One region of the Aliidongia sp. genome, then DNA from elsewhere that is predicted to be linked to it. Evidence: riboswitches for the same ligand, from Rfam matches in the RefSeq annotation. Region 1 holds a riboswitch; the other holds the start of a gene.
What was found. Region 1 has a riboswitch for thiamine pyrophosphate ahead of thiO (glycine oxidase ThiO). Riboswitches for the same ligand answer to the same signal wherever they lie in the genome.

Region 1 (3,411 bases):
CGAAATCAACGCTGCCACCAGGACGAGAGCCAGCACCACGGCGATCGGCATCAGCACCGACGACCCGCCGGGCGCCGGCCGGGCGAGCGTCGCATAGCGCAGAATCGCGAGGCCGAACCCCAGATGCCAGCAGCACCAGAGCCAGACGGCGCTTTCCGCCGTACCGATGACCGGGTTCGGCATGAAGCCGCCTGGAAAGGCCGCAGTCAGGGGCACGAAGATCGCCGCGATGAAGAAATATGCGGTGCCCAGGCGAACGGCGTCCTCGCGATCCTCGATCGCGCCCTTGCTGAACAGGAACGCCGCCAGCAGCAGGTTGATGACGATCATCGCTGCGCCGAACGCGGTCATGTAGCCCGGTACCGCCGGCAGCGGCAGCCTGGCAAAGGGGGTCGCGAATGCGGCCGTCAAGACCAGGGCGATGCTGATGCCGACCGCAACCATGTATTGTCGGCGGCTTACGCGCTCGCCCGACATTGCTGACGGGGCGCCCAATGGTTGAAAAATCGCCTCGGACGACATGGCAGGGCCCGCTCCCCAGTCTATGCGGGCACTCTACTATGAAACCCGTCTATTAAATTGATTTAAAAATGCTATTATCAAAAAAATTTATTTCATTATTCGCCTGTCAAAGTAGGCTCGCGGCGATATTGACGCTGAAGGCGAGAATTACCGTATTGAAAAAGAAAGTAAGGATGGCGTGGGCCAGCGTCAGGCGGCGCATGCCGGTGGTCGTGACCGCGATGTCTGACGTCTGGGCGGTCATGCCGATGGTGAAGGAATAATAGGCAAAGTCGAGATAGCTCCAGGCCTTGGCGTTGCCGGGAAAGGCGAAGCCGCCGCGGGCCGCCGGCTTGCCGCCGCCCTCGGACGTGTTGCCGTAGAATTCATGGGCGTAATGCACCGTGAAGACCGTATGCAGGAAGAACCAGGACACCAGAATGGTGAAGACGCCGAGCGCCAGGTGGGGCGCCCGGTCGGCGGCCGGCAGGTCCTTGAAGTCGCCGAGCAGGCTGACGATGGCGCCGAGGCTGGTCGTGGCCGCGCCTGCGCACATCAGCAGGATAACCCAGCGGCTCTCGTCGTCGCCGCGGGCATGGGCGCGGATATGCGCCGTATCGGCCCGCATCATCATGAGCCAGGCCAAGGCCAGATAGAGCCCCGCCGCCACGTCCCAGCCGGCGATCATGCGCAGGCTCAGCGGCCATGCGGCCGGCAGCAGCAAACCGACGACGATGCCAAGGCCCGCAGAGGCGAGCAGCCGCGGCTGGCGGCGCAGAAAGTCGAACATTCAGGTCGGCTCCGATGGTTCTGAGAGGAGACGCGGCTCGCATGGTCGCGGTCGCGGGCATTGAAGCGCCCGACCCGCCGGTGCTAGGGTCCGGACCGACGTGTCATGGGGTGCCTTCGGATCGTCCGGCGGCTGAGATCATACCCACAACACCTGATCTGGGTCATGCCAGCGAAGGGATGCACGAGATGCAGAACGCTCATCCGCCGAATTCGTCCGCCTCGCCCCCCTCCGTCGCCATCGTCGGCGGCGGCGTCATCGGCCTGTCGCTCGGCTGGCGGCTGGCCCAGGCCGGCTGCCGGGTCACCCTGGTCGAACGAAATCCCGAGACCGGGCGCGGCGCGTCCTGGGCCGCGGCGGGCATGCTCGCCGCCGGTATCGAGGCGGAGCCGACCGAGGAGCCGTTATTCGCGCTCGCCCGCTGGAGCCAGTCGCTGTGGCCCGGCTTCGCCGCCGAGCTAGAAGCCGCCTCGGGCCTGCCCGTCGGCTATGACGCGACCGGCACGCTCGTCTGCGCCTTCACCCGCGACCAGGCGGAAAAGCTGCGCCACGGCATCGCGTTCCAGCGTGGCCTCGGTGGGGTATTCGACTGGCTGTCCGCCGCCGCCGCCCGCGCGCGGGAGCCGGGTCTGGCACCCAGCCTCGTCGCCGCTGCGTTCAGCCCGAACGATCACCAGGTCGACAACCGCCTGCTGGCGACCGCCCTGGCCGAGGCCTTTCGCCGCGCCGGCGGCCATCTGATCACCGGCGTGGAGGCCGCGATCGATCTGGCCGGCGCCCGCGCGGTCGGCATCGTCGCCGGCGAGACGCGCCATCCGGCCGATATCGTGGTCATCGCCGCTGGCGCCTGGAGCCGGGCGGTGCCAGGGTTGCCGGCCGCCCATCGCCCGCCGACCCGGCCGATCAAGGGCCAGATGCTGGCGCTGCGCATGCCGCCCACTGCCCCGCTCGTCCGCCACGTCGTTTGGGGCGGGCACTGCTATCTGGTGCCGCGCGCCGACGGCCGCCTGCTGGTCGGCGCCACGGTCGAGGAGCGCGGGTTCGACCCGGCGATCACGGCCGGCGGGCTGCTGGGCCTGCTCGACGATGCCTGGCGCACCGTGCCCGGCATCGAGGAATTGCCGATCGACGAGACCTGGGCCGGGTTCCGGCCGGGCTCGCCGGACGACCAGCCGATGCTGGGCGCGACCGGCATCGACGGGCTGCTGGTCGCGACCGGCCATCATCGCAACGGCATCCTGCTGACGCCGGCCACGGCCGCGGCGATGGCCGAGATGATCCTGACCGGCCGGACGCCGGATCGGATCCGATCGTTCGGGATCGCCCGCTTCGAAAAGGAACCGCGACCATGACCGGGATAATTCAGGTGAACGGCGCCGAACGCCCGCTCGATGCCGATACGGTTGCAGCGCTGGTCGCGACCCTCGGCGTGGCGCCCGACGCGCGCGGTGTCGCCGTGGCGCTCAACGGCGCGGTCGTGCCGCGCACCCGCTGGGCCGAGGCAACGCTCGCGGCCGGTGATCGGATCGAAGTCATCCGCGCGATGCAGGGCGGCTGAAAGGAAATGGACCTCATGGAAGATCGCTTCGAGATCGCCGGCATTTCCGTCGGCTCGCGCCTGCTGATGGGCACGGCCGGCTATCCCAACCGGACGAGCCTGATGGCGGCCCTGGCAGCCGGCGGGGCCGAGATCGTGACAGTGTCGGTGCGCCGGATCAGCCTCGACGGCTACGAGGGCAGCCTGCTGGAAAGCCTGGGCGACCGGTTCCGCCTGCTGCCCAATACCGCCGGCTGCGCCACGGTGCGCGACGCGGTGCTGACCGCCGAGCTGGCGCGCGAGGCGCTCGGTACGAACTGGGTGAAGCTGGAGCTGATCGGCGACCGCGACACGCTCTATCCGGACGTCGAGCAACTGGTGCTGGCCGCGACCGAACTGGTCGACAAGGGCTTCGCGGTGTTTCCCTACACCAACGACGATCCGATCACGGCGCGCAAGCTGGCCGACGCCGGCTGCGTCGCCGTCATGCCGCTGGGCAGCCTGATCGGCTCCGGCAACGGCATCGAGAACCCGCGCGCGATCGAGCGCATCTGCGCCCGCTCAGCCGTCCCGGTCATCCTCG
Region 2 (3,411 bases), on a different contig from region 1:
TCAGCCGTTCGGCCAGCGAGGACTTGCCGCCGCCGACCGGGCCCAGCAGATAGAGGATCTGCTTACGCTCCTCGAGCCCCTGGGCCGCATGGCGGAAGAAGCCGACGATCCGTTCGATCGTCTCTTCCATCCCGTAGAAATCTTCGAAGGCCGGATAGACCTTGATGGTGCGGTTCATGAAGATGCGGCCGAGACGGGCATCCTGGCTGGTGTCGGTCACCACCGGGTCGCCGATCGCCTTCAGCAGGCGCTCGGACGCGCTCGCATACATCATGGGATCGTCGGCGCAGCCGCTCAGATACTCTTCAAGCGACATCTCGACATCTCGCTGGCTCTCATAGAACCGGGCGTAGGAGTTGAAGAGACTGTCATAGGACGGCATGAAATCACCCCCGATGAAGAATTTTTGACCCGCGCTCGAAACATCCGGCGACGCATCGCCTGTCGCGCGTTTGCCCGGCCGATGGCGGCCGGCGAAGATCGGGTTTCAAACACCGCGCCGAAGGCGGCTTATGGCCGTCCGCGGCGCGGGGGCGGCGAGGCGATGCGCCTCGGGGCCGACCCGATGAAAACTTGCAACGATCCCTTCGCGGACCTCGATCCGCGGTAACGCCATTTTCTTTTTGAAACGATCGGGGCCCTGGGGGCCCCCGCTCTTCCGACACGTCCAGTCTCAGCCCGTGCCGATTAAGAATATATTGCGGATGCGCCTGCTGGTCACCCGGCGCCGCCGATTTCCGAACGCGTCGCCGCGTTCCGTTCTCGCCGTACCAGCGCCGACCCTCGAGCATCGCGTGCCTCCGAAGAGAACCCCATTCGCCCAATTACCACCGCGCTCCCAGAGCTTAAGGTGGGTATGTCATCACCAATGTGCAATTAGGAGACCAGCCCGATCGGGGACTGAGAAAAATCGCTTTCACATCGGGACAACGCCTGGAAACCCGGAATGCTTCCATGGTCGCGGCGCCAAATCGAGGCGACTCGGGGATATTTCTTAGGCAGTCGGGCGCAATTGCCTCGACGGCAGCCATAGCACCGCGACCAGGGGTCGCGGGCGTGCCGCCGGCCGTCTTGACTTTCGAACCCATCGGGCAGAGCCTAGCGCACAATCCCAGGGGAGCCTCGTCGAAGGAGGCTGAGACACCGCCGGCCCGTTTCGGGCGATGCGGGAACCCGCTGAACCTGATCCGGATCGTGCCGGCGGAGGGACGGGAAAGAGCCTCGGCATCGGGCTCCCGTGATTCCCAATCCCACCGTCTTCCCGATTCAGATCGCCCGAGTTTTAGGCGACTGGAGACGAGACAATGCCCGAAGGAACCGCTGGCAAGGCGTTCACCGTATCGACGGGGCCGCTGCCCGCCTCACGCAAGATCCATGTGGCCGGCGAGATCCACACGGAAATCCGAGTCGCGATGCGCGAGATCGACCTGGACCCGTCGGCCGGCGAGCCGCCGGTGCGCGTCTATGATCCGTCGGGCGTCTACACCGACCCAGGGGCGTTCATCGACGTCGAGAAGGGCCTGAAGCCGATCCGCCGCGAGTGGATCCTGGGTCGCGGCGACGTCGAGGAATATGACGGGCGCGACATCAAGCCCGAAGACAATGGCCTGAAGCCGGGCGAGGCCAGCAACATGCGGGAATTCCCGCATCTGGCCCGCCGTCCCTTGCGCGCCAAGCCAGGCAAGAACGTCTCCCAGCTGCATTATGCCCGCGCCGGCATCATTACGCAGGAGATGGAATATGTCGCCATCCGCGAGAACATCGGCCGCGCGCGCCAGGAAGGCATCGTGCAGGACGGCGAGAGCTTCGGCGCCGAGATCCCGGACTACGTGACGCCGGAATTCGTGCGCAGCGAGATCGCCCGCGGCCGCGCGATCATCCCGAACAACATCAACCATCCGGAAACCGAGCCGATGATCATCGGCCGGAACTTCCTGGTGAAGATCAACGCCAACATCGGCAATTCGGCCGTGGCGTCCTCGATCGAGGAAGAGGTCGAGAAGATGGTGTGGGCCACGCGCTGGGGCACCGACACGGTCATGGACCTGTCGACCGGGCGCAACATCCACACGACGCGCGAATGGATCATGCGCAACTCGCCGGTGCCGATCGGCACGGTGCCGATCTACCAGGCGCTGGAAAAGGTCAACGGCAAGGCCGAGGACCTGACCTGGGAGATCTTCCGCGACACGCTGATCGAGCAATGCGAGCAAGGTGTGGATTATTTCACCATCCATGCCGGCGTGCGGCTCGCCTATATCCCGCTGACCGCCCGGCGCGTGACCGGGATCGTGTCGCGCGGCGGCTCGATCATGGCGAAATGGTGCCTGGCTCATCACAAGGAGAATTTCCTCCATACCCATTTCGAGGACATCTGCATCCTGCTGAAGCAGTATGACGTCGCCTTCTCGCTGGGCGACGGCCTGCGCCCCGGCTCGATCGCGGACGCCAACGACGCGGCGCAATTCGCCGAGTTGGATACGCTGGGCGAGTTGACCCAGATCGCCTGGAAGCACGACGTCCAGGTCATGATCGAAGGCCCCGGCCATGTGCCGATGCACAAGATCAAGGCGAACATGGACAAGCAGCTGAAGGTGTGCGGCGAGGCTCCGTTCTACACGCTCGGGCCTCTGACGACCGACATCGCGCCGGGCTACGACCACATCACCAGCGGCATCGGTGCCGCCATGATCGGCTGGTTCGGCACGGCCATGCTCTGCTATGTCACGCCCAAGGAACATCTGGGCCTGCCCGACCGCGACGACGTCAAGGTCGGCGTCGTGACCTACAAGCTGGCCGCCCACGCGGCCGATCTCGCCAAGGGCCACCCGGGCGCTCAGCTGCGTGACGACGCCCTGTCGCGGGCCCGGTTCGAGTTCCGCTGGCGCGACCAGTTCAACCTGTCGCTCGATCCGATGACGGCGGAGCAGTACCACGACCAGACCCTGCCGGCCGAGGGCGCCAAGATCGCCCATTTCTGTTCGATGTGCGGACCGAAATTCTGCTCGATGAAGATCACGCAGGAAATCCGCGACATCGCCCAGGAAGGCATGGACGAGATGTCGGACGTCTTCCGCAAGAAGGGCTCGGAGATCTATCTGCCGGCGGCGGTCGACTAGGGACCAGGCCGACCGACGACCCGGGGCGCGGCGATGGTTCGCCGCGCCCTTTTTCCTGATGGCTCCTCGGTCTCGCCGAGCGGCCATAGTCGGCCCTGCCCCGGGGCGAACGGACGGACCATGCCCAGCGACCACGCACAGCACGATCACCACGGTCATTCCCATGGCCACGATCACGGCAGCCAGGACCACGGCCATGGACACCTCGGACACAGCCATGCGCCGGCGAGTTTCGGGGTTGCCTTCGTGGTCGGCATCTCGCTCAATTTCGGCTTCGTGCTGCTGGAGACGA

Region 2: another riboswitch for thiamine pyrophosphate. It lies ahead of thiC (phosphomethylpyrimidine synthase ThiC); the one in region 1 lies ahead of thiO (glycine oxidase ThiO).

Annotation. Positions count from the first base shown of each region.
Region 1 covers NZ_DASZBY010000018.1:8,266-11,676, reverse strand. The annotation lists gene VGV37_RS02945 (GGDEF domain-containing protein) at 1-444, opposite strand, end outside; gene VGV37_RS02940 (DUF1345 domain-containing protein) at 629-1,291, opposite strand; TPP riboswitch at 1,388-1,489, shown strand; gene thiO (glycine oxidase ThiO) at 1,480-2,643, shown strand; gene thiS (sulfur carrier protein ThiS) at 2,640-2,849, shown strand; gene VGV37_RS02925 (thiazole synthase) at 2,865-3,411, shown strand, end outside.
Region 2 covers NZ_DASZBY010000068.1:44,582-47,992, forward strand. The annotation lists gene VGV37_RS11980 (PrkA family serine protein kinase) at 1-382, opposite strand, end outside; TPP riboswitch at 1,104-1,227, shown strand; gene thiC (phosphomethylpyrimidine synthase ThiC) at 1,305-3,119, shown strand; gene VGV37_RS11990 (cation diffusion facilitator family transporter) at 3,240-3,411, shown strand, end outside.